Regions from separate parts of the Flectobacillus major DSM 103 genome, predicted to be linked through region 3. Evidence: riboswitches for the same ligand, from Rfam matches in the RefSeq annotation. Region 3 holds a riboswitch; each other region holds the start of a gene.
What was found. Region 3 has a riboswitch for cobalamin ahead of FLEMA_RS0108560 (TonB-dependent receptor plug domain-containing protein). Riboswitches for the same ligand answer to the same signal wherever they lie in the genome.

Region 1 (6,502 bases), 2.9 Mb from region 3:
CGCATCTACCAACAACGATTTCCAGTTGGTCGAATTAGAAGCTACTGCCAATCACCCTGTTATGACAACTGCCGGTACAACTAAAATGGGTAACCTAAAGGTTGGTGAGCAAGTATTGATGTACAACACTGATAATAAATCATTTACAAATTATAAGGTATTTGCAACAAAAGCAGATTTTCGCAAAGTAGAGAAGGTATATAACCTACTCACAACAAAAGATAATTACCTCATCAACTCGATTGTGGTATTAGAAAAATAAGTAAAATAGTTGAGCAGCTCAAGGCCACCAGAAGGTGAAAGCCGTTTGCTGAACTTACCGAAAGGGACTTAATTTTTTTGAGATTGTTTTTGGATAATTTTTAAATCCTTTCTCCTCTGGGGAAGGGATTTATTTTTTTATATAGCTGTATATCAGTTTTTTAAGTATTGTGGCTGTATTTTGTTGTAAAATATTCATTACAATAGTTAAAAAAAAAATTGTTAAAATTATATTTATTCTGAAAAAGCTATTACATTTGTAACAGCTAAGCAATTGGCTAACATCCAAAAACAATCTTAAAAATGAAGCGCATCATAGTTACGGCATTATTTGCTGGGCTTTTGAGCACATCGTGTACTCGGGAAATAGTTTCTGTTAAGGCGAATAAAGATTTTCTTGAAAAACATGAAGATTATCGAACATTTACAGTAGTTCAAAACACTTCTTCTGTGGCTACATTGCCCAATGCTTCAATGATTGAAGATGAAATAGAAAAGCAAATGAAGCTAAGAGGTTATATAGAATCTACCCAAAATGCAGATGTTTTGATAGCCTACTCAGTGTTCGATAAGAATATCAAACTACCAGAAGTTACAAAAGTGTACAATGGTTTGTTGCAATCAGCAGAAAGTTCAGAACTGCATCGTCGAAAGCTTAGAAATGGAATTATTATTATTAATTTAATTGACCAAAATACACAAAAAACCTTTTGGACAGGCTATGCCTCGGAGGTTTTTAAAGGCAGAAAATTAGAGGATAAAACCTTAAAAAATATTACCAGAGCAATTTTTAACAATTATACCGTAAGGGCTCATCAATATGTGGCTTTACGTAATTAGTACCAGTTTTTACTCAACTAAATCTCGCATAACTATTTAACTTTGAAGCTCTGATAACCCCAACCATCCGTTGGGGTTTTTTTTGGCATTTATAATAGCTGTTTTTCTACCATGTATTTCTCCAAAGAAATATCTACCAAATGACTTATCGAGTTAAGTTCATCAAGAAGATTTTTAAGAAATTTTTGATGAGCCTCAGACTGGCTATTGAAAGGCTTATGAGCTAAAGCTCGCTGAATTTGCTGCCATTTTGGTACAAATTTGTGAAGCTCTTCATTGAAATAAACCTTCGCAAACTGCTCAAAAATATACTGCTCAGCTACTTCATTAGGATGAATCATATCGGCTTTATAAAAACGATAATCACGCAAATCGTCCATCATTATTTCGTAAGAAGGGAAATATTCAACATTAGGGTAGTCGGTACTCAAGTAATGACAGGCTGTTCGGAGGATAGATTTTGATAGTTGATTTTCGGGAATACCGTCTTTGGTATGTCGAACAGGCGACACCGTAATGATAATCTTTAGATCAGGATTGATAGCCAATAACTGTTGGTTAAGCTCGGCAAAACCTTTACAGATACTCTTGACACTAAGGAGGTCTTTTTCAAATAATGAGGCTGGCATTTTGTGGCAGTTGGCCACATACGTCGGGTATGTCAACATTTTGTAAACAAACGATGTACCAAAAGTAATCAACAGGTAGTCGTACTGAGCTAAGGATTGATGGCTCAAAAAAGTATTTAGTTGGGTGCGTAGTTCTTCTTGTGTAGAACCAAAAAACTGCGAATGAAAGTCATAATGAAACCAAGTTTGCGAATGCTGGACAAATAACCGCTCGTCGGCCTGTGTGTATTGCTTATTGAGTAATTTGAAAATAGACATAGGATTGAACAAAGTACCAAAAGGATTGACCTGTGTCTGTATTTTGTAATGGCTCAATTGATTTCCAACGACTTCGGCAAAACACGAGCCGATTGTTAGCACACGCGACTGCAATGAAAGTTGATTGGCCGATTTCTTGAGCTTGATATTGGTTCTGAATTCCATGATTGTGTTTGATAATTGAGCTACAAATATAGATACTTAGCAAATAGACCTGCATGGATGTTAGTGTTTGCTTATTCAAATTAATTACCTTTGTATTAGATTAAGGTGCTTTATGCTTCATTGCTACGAAGTTTCAAAGCTTAATAGGGAATTAGGTGCAAAACCTGGACTGTCCCCGCAACTGTAAGTTTCATACAAAAGTCGAATTCATTCCTCATTGCCACTGCCAAATTTGTAGGCGGGAAGGCTGGAAATCGATGAAATAAGTCAGGAGACCTACCTTGGTCTATTCTTGGGATGATTTACGGTGGATGAATCCTGTCCGAGCGTTCGCTTTTCTTTTCATTTTTCACAAAATACTTTTGTTTCTGGAGTATACCTATGTATTAATTCCAACAAAAACATGTGAAAAGCAATATAATCATTCAATGTTTAAATTTTTAGGTGTTCTTTCTTGTATTTTTTGTTTTGTATCGGCAGCAATAGCCCAAGAACAAGCCAATCAAAACCTCGACGAAGTAATAGTTACAGCCAATAAGGTATCTCAAAAACAGATACAAACAGGGAAGGTATTGACAGTAATTAGTAAGGAGATATTGGAAAGAAATAGCGGTAAAACCCTCACCGAATTACTTAATCAGCAAGGGGGCTTGCAGGTGGTTGGCTCGCAGCAGAGCTTGGGTTCAAATCAAGAAATTAGCATACGAGGAATGAGTAATGGGTATGCTCTTGTTTTGATAGATGGCGTACCCCTCAACGACCCTTCGACTATTGGCAACTATTTTGATTTGAATTTGGTATCAATCGACCAAATAGAGCGAATCGAAATCCTAAAAGGAGGGCAGTCTACTTTGTATGGCTCGGATGCTGTGGCGGGGGTAGTCAATATTATTCGCAAAAAAAATACCGATAAAAGTTATGCCGTTGGGGCTAATCTGACAGCAGGGAGTTTTGGAACTTGGAAAGGGGCTTTGAGTATCGACGGTGCATTGTCAAAAAAACTAGATTATTCGGTCAACTATACCAAGTTATATTCAAAGGGATTTTCGCAAGCTTCTACCAAAACGGGCGAAAATACCAATGAAAAAGATAGCTTTAATCAGGATGCTTTTAGGGTACAGTCTAATCAAAAATGGACAGAACAATTTAGCTCAAAAATATATTATACCCATGAAACCTATCGTGCCGACATCGACAATGGGTCATTTAGCGACGACAAAGATTTTGTGGCCACCAGCAAAAGTGACCAGTTAGGAATTGGAGCTATTTATGCTTTAAAATCCCTAACATGGTATTTTAATACACATCTCAATACCATCAAAAGAAGCTATATCAACGACTCTAGCTTTGTAGCTCCCGATGCTTTTGACAAATATTCGAAAAGTATTTACCAAGCCAAAACCAATTTTTTTGAATTATATACCTCGTTGAACCTCACGAAAAAAGCCAATTTGTTGATTGGTACAGATTACCGCCGACAAAATATGAATGAAAGCTATTTTTCGGTAAGTGAATATGGGCCTTACCAGCAACCCGAACTATCTGATGATTTGGCTAAAATCAATATCTGGAGTGCCTATTCGTCGTTATCACTAACCCAATTAGGGATTTTTGGGGCCGAAATAGGAGGGCGTTATAACAAACATTCATTGTATGGTACTAATTTTACCTATACTATCAATCCATATATTCTACTAAATCAGCAAGTAAAAGTACTAACCAATATTTCGTCGAGCTTCAAAGCTCCAACGCTTTACCAACTGTATTCTCCTTATGGTAACTTGGATTTAAAACCCGAAAAGTCGACAACATTGGAAGCTGGTGTACAGCTATTTAGCAAAGACCAAAAAAGTTATATCAGAGCGGTTTATTTTAATACCAAAGTAAACGATGTGATTATTTTTCAATCTATCAATGTTGACCCTTATGGACAGTATATTAATTTTAATCAACAATCGAGCCGTGGCTTAGAATTAGATGCCAAGGCACAATGGCGAAAATGGAGCTTGTCGGCCAATTATACACATCAAATAGGCGAATTAACAACTCGATTGGCTTCGGGCAAAGATACAACATACCAAAACCTAATTCGTAGACCCAACAATGCAATGAATATTGTGTTGGGGCATCAGCTTTCTTCTAAGTTAGTTATCAACGCTACGGTTCGAATGATTGGCAAACGAAAAGATAACTATTATGACAACGATGTATTTAAGGTTGTGAGCCTAGATTTGAAAGCCTACCATCTACTCGACCTTTATGCCGAATATAAATTTGATAAAAATTGGAAAATCTTTGCCGATGTCAGAAATGTATTTGACACAAGCTTTGTAGAAGTTACAGGCTACCAATCCCGAAAATTCAATGCTACAGTAGGGCTGAGTATCAACCTGAGTAAATGAGTGGGTTGATTGAACGTCAAATCGATATGATACAGAAAAGAGTGTGTAGATTATGAATACTTGCCAATTCTTATTAAACTTGTTTTATAAATATTATAGATAGTGAGTCTTTAAAATCAAAAATATGCCTTGCTATCTACATACTTACTTGTTAATAAAAATATTAGTATGATGAATTTAATATGTTCTTGGTCGGGTGGAAAAGACTCGTGCTTTGCCCTAATGCAAATGCCCACCAAGCCAAAGGTATTGCTCAATACACTCAATGAACGAGGCGACAGGTCTAGATCGCATGGGTTATCTAAAGAAATACTAATGGCTCAGGCAAGAGCAATCGGATGTGATATAGCCTTTATCGAAACAACTTGGGACGAATACACAGCCAAGTATATCCATCAGTTACAGCAACTTACCAAACAATATAATTTGACCGATGCTGTTTTTGGCGATATTGACTTGGAGTCCCATAGAGCTTGGGAAGAAATGGTTTGTAATGAAGCCAATATTCAGGGCCACTTGCCACTATGGCAACAAGACCGTAAAGAATTGGTATTTAAAATGATAGATTCGGGGCTAAAAGCCATTATTGTTTCTTGTAATGCCCAATTGGGATCTTGCTTTTTGGGAAAAACTCTTAACGAACAAACCCTGCTCGAACTAGAAAGAAAAGGAGTAGATGTTTGTGGCGAAAATGGCGAGTTTCATACCCTTGTGTTAGACTGTCCATTATTTCAGCAAACCATAAACGTAGAGCCCGTAAAACTACTTAGTCATAACAATTATCACTTTTTAGAGTTACAACTGTTAGATGGATACAACTAAGCCCAACCAATGCCCACATTGTCAGCAAGGGCTTGAATGTAAAGTAGATGAAATAGCCTCTTGTGAATGTCAAAAAGTACATCTTAGCTACGAAGAAACCCAGATTATCCGAAAAATTACCTTAGAACGATACCAAGGGCAATGCTTGTGTAATAATTGTATAGAAAAATTAAAAAGAAATATTTTAACCCTTTGAATCCCCGAATACCATGTGTTTAAGTACAAAATCTTCGTGTGACACCTTTGTGGAGGTAAATCGTACTTTTCCATTAATGATTGGTCTTGAATTTATGCGTCGCCCTGCAAAGCTGAGAGAAGATATACTGCTTGAATACGATTGTATTGTGAAGAAATACAAAACATATCACTGGAATTTTGACCTATATTCATTCCGAGAATTTATCCAAAATCCTAGCCATGCTATTGTTATAACAGATATTCACCAAAAAATTCAGTGGGTCAACAACGGCTTTGTAAGTATGACAGGCTATCAGGCTATAGAAGCTTTAGATAAAACACCCAAATTTTTGCAAGGAAAAGAAACAAGGCAAGATGTTAGAAACCAAATAAGGCAGAGTATTGCAGCACAAAAAACCTTTTCTGGAGAAATTATCAACTATCGAAAAAATGGAGAAGCGTATTTGTGTTATGTAACCATCGAGCCGATTTTCAACAGAGATAACCAACTAGTAAATTTTATAGCATTTGAAGAAGCAATTGAGGTATAGATAGGTACAATAAGTATTAGTACTTATTTTGTTTTTAAGTAATTATAACTATTTTTGCAACAAGTTAATAATTCATCTCATGCTATCGAATTGTAAACTTTAACAGAGCAAAAGACCGAACGCCCCCTGATACGTTCGGTCTTTTTTTATATCTAATATATTCAGCAAGTGATAGAAAAAAAAGATTATTGTTGTAAATTGTAGATTAAATATAGTATCACTTAATTTAACTATAATGAAAAATATAATCTTAATGTTATTGCTCTTTTTAGGCGTTGGCAATATGTTAAAGGCCCAACAAGTATATGTTAATGGCAAGCCATTGGCTAGTTTACGAGGTATGAATTATATTGCCTTGAAGGCCGAGAAGGCATGGTTAGCTACACGCCTTTCGGTA
Region 2 (6,502 bases), 130 kb from region 3:
CTTACTTTTGTGTAAAGTTTTAAAAAGTACAAAGTAATGTAGTCAATATAATTATTGTGTACCTTATTATGTAAGTAGTTGAGCTTATGGTTTAGTATTTGGGTAGATAATGGATTGATAGTCAGTTTTTTGATTGTTAGTCTACTTAGTTATTCACTTACTGAAACCTAAAGCCATTATTCCCCCCAAAATCTAATGACACATACCGTTCAAGCCAAGGAAACTCTATTTAGCATTTCAAAAAAATATGGACTAACTGTTGAGCAGTTAATGAAAGTCAATAATTTGCTTAGTAACAATTTGTTTATTGGGCAAAACTTAGTGATTTCTTTGCCTTCACCCGTTACTCCCAATGTCCCAGCAAAGCCTGTAGTAAGTTCTTATTTAGACACCCGCAAGGCTTTTGTGGTAAACAAACAGCCCAAAGGAACGTTTAATAATTATACGATTTCGTTTCCTTCCCCCAATGGAACTATTATCACAGGTTTGTTTCGAGACAATTATCCTTCACCCAACCGTGTCAATGCCAAAGGAATTAGCTACACAGGCAAAAGTTTGTTTGATACAAACAGAACACTCTTTGCCGATTTGTGCCAGCAAAACTATTATTTAGAAGTACTGCATCATATTGCCAAAAATGAGGGCTGTTTCGACGCTATTAATAGCTATGACAAAGCTATCTTCTCATTTGGCTTTATTCAATTTACAGGAGCAAAAGCTAGTGGAGCAATGCTTACAAGGGTTTTGCAAAGATTCAAATTAAGAGACGAATATGCTTTCAACGATTGTTTTACTCAATATGGTATCAATATCCAGTCCGACAAAGTACCAATTTTTAAAGTAGCCACTCCAGCTATTACCCTAGAAGATGATGCCGCATATACCGAAGTAGCCAATAATCTTCAGCTAACTGGGGCATTTATTGCCAGTGGGTTTAGGCGTAGTATGATTAGGGCTCAGGTAGAAATTGCGTTGGAGGAATATGTCCTAAAGGCAGTTTCGCCAACAGTTATGCTTAATTTTAAGGGACAAAGTGTGCCCTTAAATAACGTCCTAAAAACCGAAGGAGGCTTTGCTTTGCGGATAGATTTATGTGTGAATAGAGGTTTGACAGGCTCGTTATCAGTCTTAAAAACAGCTATCGAAAAAGTAGCCCAAGAATCGGGTATTACAACGGCGGTAGGTTTGGCCAAAATTAATGAAAGAAGGGTAGTAGAAGTACTAGCCATGAACGAAACCGATACCCTAAAAAGAGATAGAACCCTAAAGCTGCTCAATGAAGGCTTTAGTTTCTGGAAATAAGCCGTTAGATAACTTTTGGACAATAATAAAAATTACTTTCCAAGGATTTGATAATTTTATAGCTTACTCAAACTTAACTATGACACACACTGTAAAACCACAGGAAACACTGTACGCTATTTCACGGAAATACAACGTAAGTGTTGACCAAATCAAACAATTGAATGGGCTTATAAGCAACGACATTTCCATTGGGCAGGTATTATATATTACCTTTGACGACGCCCCCGTGTATCCCAATGCCAACCCTGTAACTCCCAATTATAGCGATAACGTGTATCCCAATACACCACCAAGCTATCCATCTACGCCCACTTACCCAAGCACACCCTCGTACAATACGCCTTCGGGTAATTACAATAATAATAATAACAATGCAGCCGTTGGCATTGAGGCGTTTCAGGTAAGAAAAGAGAATAAAGGCTCGTACAATAGTATCGTTATTTCGTATCCGAGTGATTATGGAACAGATTCAACAAATCCTATGCGAGACAACTACCCATCTCCCAATTTGGTAAACCCAAGAGGGGTGTCGTATTTTGGAAAATCTACCTTTGATTCGCAACGAGCTCAATTTGAAGACCTTTGTCCACGCCCTTTTTATGCCGATATTTTACATTTTATTGGCAAAAACGAAGGTAGTTTCGATGCCGTCAATAGTTATGATAAAGCTATTTTTTCATTTGGGTTTATTCAATTTACAGGAGCAGTAGCAAGTGGCTCTATGCTGACACGAGTGTTGCAACGCTTCAAAAACAATAACCAAAGTGCATTCTATCAGTCATTTGGGCAATTTGGGTTAGATGTTTCTACTTATGGAACACCTTTATTTACCGTCAATACGGGTTATGGGCAAAAGCAAGGCGATGAAGCGTACCGAGAAGTAGCCAATAATTTACAGCTTACAGGAGTATTTATTGCATCGGGTTTTGAACGTGAAATGATTCGTGCCCAAATCCAAATTGCTCAAGAAGAATATATGAATAAAGCCTTGGCCGATAGCACAAGCGTTGCTGTGCTGGGGCAGGGGGTTTCGCTCAATAGAGTTCTGTATTCGGAAGGAGGTATTGCCTTGCGAGTAGACTTGTGTGTCAACAGAGGTTTGTCGGGGTCATTGGCTGTTTTACAAAAAGCTATTGCTCAGGTAGCCGCCGAATCGGGTATTTATTCGGTAGCATCATTGGGTAGTATCGACGAAAGAAGGGTGGTCGAAACCGTTGCCAATAATGACATAGAGCAGTGGAAAAAAGACCGTACTCGCAAGTTATTGAGTAGTAATTTTAGTTTTGACAAATACTCAGTTTGATGAAATCGAGAGCAGAATATGTTAGATCTTGGATCTGTGATGCCAGAATGATTGAGCGTAACGCCTTTTATCCCTATCTCACAATCCAAAACTTTTTATATATTCTTAAATCTTGATAATCAGTTGTCAGCTATTTTGTTGTAAAAGTCCTTGTTTTAGGTAATATAATACAGGATTTAGAGATAGAGCATTGGATTTTGGCTTGTCAATGAATTTTTGTTGGGAAAATTTAAAAAACTCTTGGCAAAAGAGTATAGAATATGGCGTAAATTTCGTACTTTTGCGGAAAATTTTAAATCGGGCGACAGAGAAATGATACCAAGATTAAAGATGATTTTTTCGCTTGGAGAGGCACTTTTTTCTTAGGGCATAACTCTTTCCTCACAATAAAAATGGCTTCCATAAATCAAGTTAAAATTTTCTCAGGGTCTTCTTCTGAATATTTAGCTAAAGAAATTGCAAAGTATTTTGGAAAAGAATTAGGCTCAACTACAGTACAAAAATTTTCAGACGGTGAAATGTCACCGAGCTTTGATGAATCAATCAGAGGATGCGATGTTTTCTTGATTCAGTCAACATTCCCACCTGCCGATAACCTGTTGGAATTGTTGTTGATGATTGACGCAGCTCGTCGTGCTTCGGCACACTATGTTACGGTTGTGATTCCTTATTTTGGGTATTCTCGCCAAGACCGCAAAGACAAGCCAAGAGTAGGTATCGGTGCCAAATTGATTGCCAATTTGTTGACTGCTGCAGGTGCTGACCGCCTTATGACACTTGATTTACACGCTGGACAAATCCAAGGATTCTTCGACTTTCCAGTTGACCATTTGGAAGGAACAGCTATCTTTGTTCCTTATTTGAAGTCGCTAGGTTTACAAAACCTTTTGTTTGCTTCGCCCGATGTGGGTGGGGTGGTTCGTACTCGTAACGTTGCCAAGTCGTTCAATGCCGATATGGTAATTTGCGATAAACACCGTAAACGTGCCAACGAAGTTGCTTCAATGCAATTGATTGGTGATGTAACAGGTGCAGATGTAGTGTTGGTCGATGACTTAATTGATACCGGTGGAACTATGTGTAAAGCTGCTCAGTTAATTATGGACAAAGGTGCAAAATCTGTAAGAGCTATCGTAACGCACCCAGTGCTTTCTGGAAAAGCCTACGATAATATCAGCAACTCGGTATTAACCGAATTAGTAGTAACTAATACTATTCCGTTGCAACAAGAATGCGACAAAATTAAGGTACTTTCTGTGGCTGAATTATTTGCCAAAGCCATCGGAAGAATCCGTGACCATGAGTCTATCAGTTCATTATTCATAAAGCACTAAGAATATTCTGAGGTGCAAATTTATTTTAACCGGTTACTAGAAGATAGCTATCATGTGAAAGGCTAGTAACATAATATCACTCAAATGAGAAAGATTGAAATTGTAGGTTTCAGAAGAGAAACCCTTGGTACTAAGTCGGCAAAAGATTTGCGTAACGAAGCTTTAGCTCCTTGCGTATTGTATGGTGGAAAAGACCAAGTACACTTTGCTGTACCATTGATTTTGTTCCGTGACTTGATTTACACACCCGAAGTAGCGGAAGTTGAATTGAACATTGAAGGCGAAATCCGTCGTGCTATCTTGCAAGATGCTCAGTTCCACCCAGTAAATGAAAGTATTTTGAACGTAGATTTCTTGGAAATCGTTGATGGTAAGCCTATCAAAATCGATGTTCCTGTAAAAGTAATCGGAAATGCTCCTGGTGTTCAAAAAGGGGGTAAAATGGTTCAAAAATTGCGTAAAGTAACTTTGAAAGGTCTTGCTGAAAACATTCCTGATTTTGTTGAAGCTGACATCACTGGTTTAGACTTGGGACAAACTATCAAAGTTTCTAAATTGAAAGTAGAAGGTGTTTCTATCTTGAACAACCCTTCAAACCCAGTGGCAACTATCGATATCCCACGTGCATTGAGAGGAAAAATCAACTCTTAATTCACCAAAGTTTCAAACTGATAGATATTCAAAATGCCGTCTCGAATGTATTTTCGAGGCGGTTTTTTGTTGTATTATCTAAATGGTTTTTCTATAAAATTTGGATTTTATGGTATTTGTAAAGATAAAATATCTATTAATCAATTATTTTTTTGTATAAATATCTAAAATTGACACAAAAACCAGAATATATATAAATTGTATTTTATACTCTTCTAACTTTGTCGTATCCTTTTGGTACACATCAATCGGAATATTAGTATCAAAGGCAGCTTTGATTGAAAAAGGAATCGTGTGAAAATCACGAACAGACGTGCTACTGTAATTAACCGTTCAGCCATGAACAAATCGTATGCAAGAATCCATTGTTCTATTCAGAATGAGAAGGAGCGTTACGATGTTATAAGTCAGGAGACTTGCTAATATTCTCAATGACAAAACTCTCACGAACAGAGTATTGGACACGCATTGGTTTTTCTTATTTTATCGGAATGCCATAACCACGCTTCAGGCTTGGCTGGTAGGCTTTTGCCCAATAAGTAAGTAAAATCTGGCTTTCAATTAAACTAGGTGAAGGAATTGGCGTGTGCTAAAATGTTTTTGTTCATTTCTAAACATTTTACAACATGATTACTCACAACCTTGGCTATCCTCGTATTGGTAGCAAAAGAGAATTAAAACGTGCCTCTGAACAATACTGGGCTGGCACTATTACCAAAGAAGAATTAGCATTGGTAAGTCGTCAAATAAGAACACAAAATTGGAAAATTCAGCAAAATGCTGGTATCGAATTGATTCCAAGCAATGATTTTTCGTTGTACGACCACGTTTTGGACACTTCGCTGATGTTAGGGGCGATTCCCGAACGCTATCATGTATTGATTGATGGAATATCGAGTAAGGAACTCGATATTTATTTTGCTATGGCTCGTGGCGTACAAAAAGAGGGCGTTGATATTGTAGCTTCTGAAATGACAAAGTGGTTTGATACCAATTACCACTATATTGTTCCCGAATTTGTTAAAAATCAAAAGTTTTACCGCTATTCTGAAAAGGCTATTATTGAGTTTGAAGAAGCCAAACAGTTGGGTATTCTTACCAAGCCTGTTTTGGTAGGGCCTGTATCGTACCTTTTGCTTGGAAAAGAAAAAGAGGAAGGCTTTAGCCGAATAGATTTATTAGATCAGCTTTTGCCTGTTTATATTGATATTTTACAAGATCTAGAAAGCCGAGGGGCTACTTGGGTACAGCTCGACGAGCCATTTTTAGTGATGGATTTGACCCAAAAAGAAAGAGAGGCTTTTGAAGTTGCTTATCAGAAAATCCGTAAGGCATTACCTCATTTAAAGATATTACTTGCTACATATTTTGAATGTTCTGGCGAAAATATCCATACAACAGTGGCCTTGCCTGTTGATTGTATTCATTTGGACTTGGTGCGTTGTCCTTCACAATTGTCTGATATTCTGGCTATTGATTCATTTGTGGCTTCCGAAAAATTTTTATCGTTAGGTCTGGTAGATGGTCGAAATATCTGGAAAAATGATTTTACAAAATCACTCAGATTTATCGAAAATGCCGTTACAGTATTGGGCGAAAACCGTGTATTGTTAGCTCCTTCTTGCTCGTTATTGCATAGCCCTTGTGATTTAGATTTAGAGAAAAACGAAGCTGTTTTGAGTCTAGAAATCAAAAACTGGATGGCTTTTGCCAAACAAAAACTTTCGGAGGTAGTGGTATTAAGCAAATTGTCAGGAGCATCAACTTTTGCCGAATACACCAATCAATTGCTTGAAAATCAGCAAGCTGTAGAAAGTAGGAAAGTGTCGGCCTTGATTCACCGCCCAGCCGTAAAACAGCGAGTGGCCTCAGTACAGAAAGCCGATTTTAGTCGTGAAAAAAGCTTTGC
Region 3 (6,502 bases):
GAGCCATTGATAATCAGTGAGATTACGAGAATAAACTAGTTTGGGTATTCCTTCAATAGCTTCAATCAAAAAATCATACAGCAATCAATCTTAGAGGCTGATTACTGTATGATTGGGGTTTTGGGGTAAAGAAGGAAAAAAAGACTAATAGATTATAGCATTGGCCTAGTATTTGGCAGGGTCTCCTGCCTTGGGAATACTCTTTTTAATAAAAATACGAAGGTCTTCATTCGATTTTTCTAGGTCTTCTCTTCTCAAATACATCATGTGGCCCGATTTATAACCTTCCCAAAATAGACGGTCTTTGAATTTACCACTAGGATCCATTTGCCACATCGAATATTTGGCGTTGAAATAGTCGCAAGCACCATCATAATACCCCGACTGAACCAGTACTTTCAGGTATGGATTGGCAGCCATGGCCTCACGCAAATCATAACCTGTATTATCGTTGCTTCTGTCCCAAGGGTGTACAGGCCCAAACATATTGTATTTGAGGTCAGTTTTGTATTTTAATTCTTCTCGTAAATACATATTGATAGGAGGAGTAAACGAATGTAACCACGACGTTAGTTCGGCATTGTAATCTACTTGCTCGCCACCCTCACGGCTGTCAATACCCAAGTATCTTGAATCTAAACGCCCAATAGTATAGCCTTTGTCACGGAGTAATTCTTTCCAAAACAGATTAATGGATACATTGAGATTATTTTGTAAAATAACCTTTTCAGGCAAACCCGAATAGCGAGCCATTTTTTGTGCTATCTCTTTCTTTTTGGCTTCAGGTAAAAAACCACCCTGAGTTACGGCTGGAATCAACTCGTTGATGGTAAAGTTTTCAACCTCTGGCAACATCGCTTCTAAGGTTTTGTTTTGTAAATTGGGTTCTAAAACCTTGTGATGCCATGCTGTAGCAGCAAAATAGGGCAAACGTAAGCTAATTTCAACGGGGCCTTCACGCTTGATCCCCAAGTCGGTAGGCGATACCAAGATAACACCGTTGAGGTACATCCATTGATTTTGTTGTAAAGCCTGTGCCAAGCCCGATACACGAGTTGTTCCGTAGCTTTCGCCAATCAAAAACTTGGGAGAAGCCCAACGGTTGTTACGATTAACGAATGTACCGACCCATTCGGCCAAATATTTGATGTCGGCATTGATACCAAAAAAAGTAGATTTAGGTACGTCTTTGTCGATAATTCTTGAAAAGCCAGTATTGACAGGATCGATAAACACAATATCAGCTACATCCAAAATAGAATAAGGGTTGTCTTTGATACCATACGGCTGCACGGGATAGCCTTCGTCGTCGATTTTCAAGATTCTTGGCCCTGTGTAGGCAATGTGCATCCATACCGAAGCCGAGCCTGGCCCACCATTAAAAGAAATTACCAAAGGACGTGTCGATTTGTCTTTTACGTCGGTTCTTTCATAATAAGTATAAAACAACGCTGCTTGGATTTTGGCATCTTCATTCCAAACAGGAATAGTACCAGCAACGGCTTTGTAAGGTACTTTTTGGCCTTTAATGGTTACTTCGTTGGTAGTAGTAACAAACGAATCGGGGTTGAGTGTACGGCTGCTATTATTGTTTTTTTCTTCAACAACGGCTTGGGCAGGGGTTTCTTTAGTAGGTTTTTGTTGAGCAAAACTGATAGATGCCATACTCAACAATAGACTTAGTGCGTAAATTGTTTTTTTCATGAGGATTTGTTGACGTGGGTGAATGAAAGGGGGTAAGTTCTGATTTTATGAAGCTATTTTGCCCATTTTGTATTGTTCTTTACTTCCTTAATGAGTATTTCCGACTAGCCAGCGGTTTAATTAGCTAGCTAGTCGGAAGCTCACAAAAGGGTAAACAGCTTCTATACCAAATTTATCTAATATGACCAGATAATCAAAATGATACAAGGCCTTTATGACATAGAATTATTTGAAAGATTCAGGAAAGTCTGTTTCTTGTGTTCCTCTGGTTTTGTTAGGTGCTTTGTTCATATCAAAGTCAATCACTGCTCCCTTTTGAAGAGCCGAGTGGCTAAGCCAGTTTTTAGAATAAGGCTGACCATTCAGTTTTACGGCTTTGATATAACGATTGTCTTCCGAGTTTTGTGGAGCATTGATTACCACCATTTTGCCATTTTCCAACTGTAGGGTTATCTTTTTAAATAAAGGAGCACCCATAACGTACTGGTCTGTACCTGGACAAACAGGGTAGAAGCCCATTGCCGAAAATACATACCAAGCCGAAGTCTGACCGTTGTCTTCGTCGCCACAATAGCCGTCGGGAGTTGGCTGGTACATTCTGTTCATTACCTCACGCACCCAGTATTGGCTTTTCCATGGCTCGCCAGCGTAGTTATACAAATAAGGCATGTGTTGAATAGGCTGATTACCATGAGCGTAGTTACCCATATTCATAATTTGCATTTCACGGATTTCGTGAATAACAAACCCATAATAAGAGTCGTCAAAAACAGGAGGTACAACAAATACTGAATCCAACATTTTGACAAATTCTTTTTTGCCTCCCATCAAGTTAGACAACCCATTAATATCATGAAAAACGCTCCAAGTGTAGTGCCAAGAGTTTCCTTCTGTAAAGGCATCGCCCCATTTGAAAGGATTAAATGGCGATTGGAAAGTACCGTCGGCATTTTTACCACGCATTAATTTATGACTTGGGTCAAATACATTTCTGTAGTTTTGGCATCTTTGGGCAAAACGGTCTATTTCGCTTTGTCGGCGTTTTAGGGCTTTGGCAAGCTGGTACAAACAAAAATCATCGTAGGCGTATTCGAGTGTACGAGCAGCATTTTCGTTGATTTTTACGTCGTATGGCACATAGCCCAATTTATTATAATACTGTACACCCTTGCGGCCAACCGAGCTAAGAGGGCCTTCTGTTTCTGAGTTTTTCAATAAGGCTTCGTACAAAGTATTAATATCGAAGCCTCTAACACCTTTCAAATAAGCATCGGCAATAAGCGATGCCGAGTTTGAACCAATCATACAATCACGGTGGCCGGGGCTTGCCCATTCAGGCAAAAAGCCACTTTCTTTGTAAGCATTGGCCAAGCCTTCCATAATTTGTGAATTTAGGGTAGGGTGCATCAGGTTGAAGAAAGGAAATACTGCCCGGAAAGTATCCCAAAAACCATTGTCGGTAAACATATAGCCTGGCAAAATTTTTCCATTATAAGGGCTATAGTGAACTACTTTTCCTTGGGCATCTATTTCATGGAATTTTCTAGGAAAAAGCATTGTACGGTACAAACACGAATAAAATGTACGGGTTTGGTCTACGCTACCGCCTTCTACCAGCATACGGCTAAGGGCTTTATTCCAAATATCTTTGGCTTTTTGCTTAACGGTATCGAACGAGTCGTTGCCAATTTCCTGCAAATTACGTTCAGCTTGTTCGGCACTAATAAACGACGAAGCTATACGAGCATGTACTTTTTCGCCAGATTTAGTTTTAAAACCAATAACCGCCCCAACGTGGTTGTCGCTGAGTGTAAGTGTATTGGACAACAGTTCTTTGGGTTTCCAAACGGCTTTAAAACTAAAAGATTTGTCAAATTGGATAATAAAATAGTTTTTGAAATTATCGGGTACGCCTCCACTATTTTTGGTAGTATAGCCAATAATAGTATTTTTTTCAGGAATAATCTTGATAAAAGAACCCTTGTCGAGGGCATCGATAACCACATACGAGCTATCAGATTTGGGAAACGTAAATCGCATCGAAGCCGCACGCTCGGTAGGGGCTATTTCGGTAGTAACATCGTGGTCGGCCAAATACACGCTGTAGTAGTAGGGTTTTGATACTTCTGCTTTGTGCGAAAACCAGCTAGCACGTTCGTCTTCTTGAAAACGAATTTTACCTGTAATAGGCATAATTGCAAACTGGCCGTAGTCGTTTATCCACGGGCTAGGCTGATGCGTTTGCTTAAAGCCCCTGATTTTGTCGGCATCATAAGTATAGGCCCATCCATCGCCCATTTTGCCAGTTTGTGGCATCCAAAAGTTCATACCCCAAGGCAAGGCAATTGCAGGGTAGGTATTTCCAGTGGAAAGGCTTGGCTTTGATGCAGTACCCATCAGCGGGTTAATCCATTCTACGGGGTCGGTTACTTTGCTAACATACTGGGCTTTGAGCGGTACAGCAAAAATAGCAAAAATAAAAAGGGTTAAAAGTTGGTTTTTTCTAAGAAAATTGGACATTTTTAAAAGAATTTCAAGTAGGGTGAAAATAATTTATTCAGATAAAATTATGCTAACCTATCAATCGGTATTCAAAAGGATAAATATAGGAGAATAATTTGAAAAGCTTATCAGCATCTGTGTCTGGCAGGGCTAATAAATAATCCTGTAGCAGCAAAATAACCTGGAGAAGTACTACTTTACAATTGAATTTAATGTGCTCATTAAGAACCAATACCAAATAATAAAAATAGCTATTTAAACACGATTTTGAGTATAAATACTTATTTTATATCTAACTATTTATACTCAAATTTGCATTATTAAAGTGCTTTTGTCGAATTGAAACAAGACTTTACAGAACCACCTTTGTGGTTATCATAATAATATTTGGTGTAGTTTGGATAGCGTAACCTATAAAGGTGTACGCTATTTTTTTTTGTGATAATTCATTTGTACTTTTGCGACAGTTTCTGGTGCTTTATGTTTATTTCATGATAAACCTCAAAGCTTAATAGGGAATCTGGTGCAAAACCAGAACTGTCCCCGCAACTGTAACACTCATTATTGTCAACTCATCCCTCATAACCACTGAAGCGTTTTCGGGAAGGTTCGGGTTTGACGAGTGAAGTCAGGAGACCTGCCAAAACCATTCTTGATTTGAGCTTACGGAGGATGAGCAAAGGTTGAGCGTTCGCATATTTAGTTTCACTTTTTCTTTTTTACAAATCATCACTTCGTAGTGATACAACGCAATAAATTCAGTTCCCGACAGAAGGGATTGGTTTGGGCTAACAATATGCCTTTAGGGGCTGTTTTGGAGCAAATATCCCAATCGTTTGGTCGAAAGAATGATTTTTTTCGGGTAAAATAGAAAAATGGAATTTCCCATTTCTCATGTTTATTCAGTCAAAATTTTTCAAAAACAGTACATTAGTCCTTTTGGGTTTGCAGGCTTCTCAGGCTTGGGCTCAACAAGAAAAACCCGCTAGCTTATTGGATGAAGTGGTAGTAACCACTAGCAAATACCCACAAAAGCAGTCGCAAACAGGTAAAGTAGTTACTATTATTTCGCCTGAGATTATTCAAAAAAGTAGTGGCAAAACCATCGGTGAGTTGCTCAACCAGCAGGTTGGCCTAACCGTAATTGGTTCGCAAAATAATTTAGGAACAAACCAAGATATTTATCTAAGAGGTGCAGGAAGTGGTTATACCCTTATTTTGTTGAACGGAACGCCTATTTACGATCCTTCTAGCTCGTCAAATGCTTTTGACATCAACCTTATTCCTCTCGACCAAGTTGAGCGTATCGAAATCCTTAAAGGTGGCCAATCAACCTTGTACGGTTCGGATGCTATTGCTGGGGTTATCAATATTATTACCCACAAACAACAAACTCAGCCAATTAAAGCCAATATTGCTGTAGCAGGCGGAAGCTACGACACCTACAAAGGAAATGTAGGCTTGAGTGGTCATGCCAACAAAACCAACTATTCGGTACAATATGGCTATTTGACTTCTAAGGGCTTTTCGGCTGCCAAAGAACCTACAGGAGTTACTGGTTATGACCGTGATGGAATCAATCAGCATAATTTCAATGCTTTTGTAGAGCAACAACTTACTCAAAAACTCACTTTAAAGCTTAATGGGGCATTTAATCGTTATAAAACAGACTTAGATGCAGGGGCTTTTAAAGACGAAAAAGATTATACATTTACAAGCAAAAACGTATTGTGGGGCGGTGGTTTGGTGTATGAGTTGGGCAAAGGAAAGCTTACTGTAAACTATAACCAAAATACTACTGAAAGAAAGTATCTCGACGATTCTGTTCATGTAGAAAAAGATGCTTTTAATAAATTCTCGGATGGTTTTTATAAGGGTAATGCTCAATTGCTAGAAGCGTATGCCAATTTTGGACTTAACAACCATGTAGAATTGTTGGTAGGAGCCGAAAACCGTTGGCAAAATACCGACCAAACGTATTTGTCTATCAGTGCTTATGGCCCTTACGAAAGCCCTGCAATTAATTCTTCAACGGCCAAAATCAAATTATTTAGTGGCTATTCTTCATTGACGTTCAAAAACCTAGGCATTTTTGGGGCAGAGCTTGGCGGTCGTTACAATAATCACTCTATTTATGGCGATAACTTTACTTATAATATCAACCCATACATTTTAGTAGCTAATCAGCTCAAGGTGTTTGGTACGTATTCATCTAGCTTCAAAGCCCCTTCTTTGTACCAATTGTTTTCGCCTTATGGTACGCCCGACTTGAAACCAGAAGTAGGTAAAACGATAG

Region 1: another riboswitch for cobalamin. It lies ahead of FLEMA_RS73550 (TonB-dependent receptor plug domain-containing protein); the one in region 3 lies ahead of FLEMA_RS0108560 (TonB-dependent receptor plug domain-containing protein).
Region 2: another riboswitch for cobalamin. It lies ahead of metE (5-methyltetrahydropteroyltriglutamate--homocysteine S-methyltransferase); the one in region 3 lies ahead of FLEMA_RS0108560 (TonB-dependent receptor plug domain-containing protein).

The regions. Positions count from the first base shown of each region.
Region 1 is NZ_KE386491.1:4,521,514-4,528,015, forward strand. Features, by position in the region: gene FLEMA_RS73540 (Hint domain-containing protein) at 1-262, shown strand, start outside; gene FLEMA_RS73545 (DUF4136 domain-containing protein) at 565-1,101, shown strand; gene FLEMA_RS0150605 (GSCFA domain-containing protein) at 1,191-2,153, opposite strand; cobalamin riboswitch at 2,240-2,451, shown strand; gene FLEMA_RS73550 (TonB-dependent receptor plug domain-containing protein) at 2,582-4,555, shown strand; gene FLEMA_RS73555 (Dph6-related ATP pyrophosphatase) at 4,724-5,377, shown strand; gene FLEMA_RS77375 (cysteine-rich CWC family protein) at 5,364-5,573, shown strand; gene FLEMA_RS73565 (PAS domain-containing protein) at 5,587-6,105, shown strand; gene FLEMA_RS73570 (hypothetical protein) at 6,341-6,502, shown strand, end outside.
Region 2 is NZ_KE386491.1:1,767,618-1,774,119, forward strand. Features, by position in the region: gene FLEMA_RS0109260 (LysM peptidoglycan-binding domain-containing protein) at 196-1,302, shown strand; gene FLEMA_RS68055 (LysM peptidoglycan-binding domain-containing protein) at 1,382-2,608, shown strand; gene FLEMA_RS0109270 (ribose-phosphate pyrophosphokinase) at 3,001-3,942, shown strand; gene FLEMA_RS0109275 (50S ribosomal protein L25/general stress protein Ctc) at 4,027-4,593, shown strand; cobalamin riboswitch at 4,834-5,031, shown strand; gene metE (5-methyltetrahydropteroyltriglutamate--homocysteine S-methyltransferase) at 5,220-6,502, shown strand, end outside.
Region 3 is NZ_KE386491.1:1,633,341-1,639,842, forward strand. Features, by position in the region: gene FLEMA_RS0108545 (S10 family peptidase) at 166-1,704, opposite strand; gene FLEMA_RS0108550 (GH92 family glycosyl hydrolase) at 1,930-4,224, opposite strand; cobalamin riboswitch at 4,661-4,865, shown strand; gene FLEMA_RS0108560 (TonB-dependent receptor plug domain-containing protein) at 5,101-6,502, shown strand, end outside.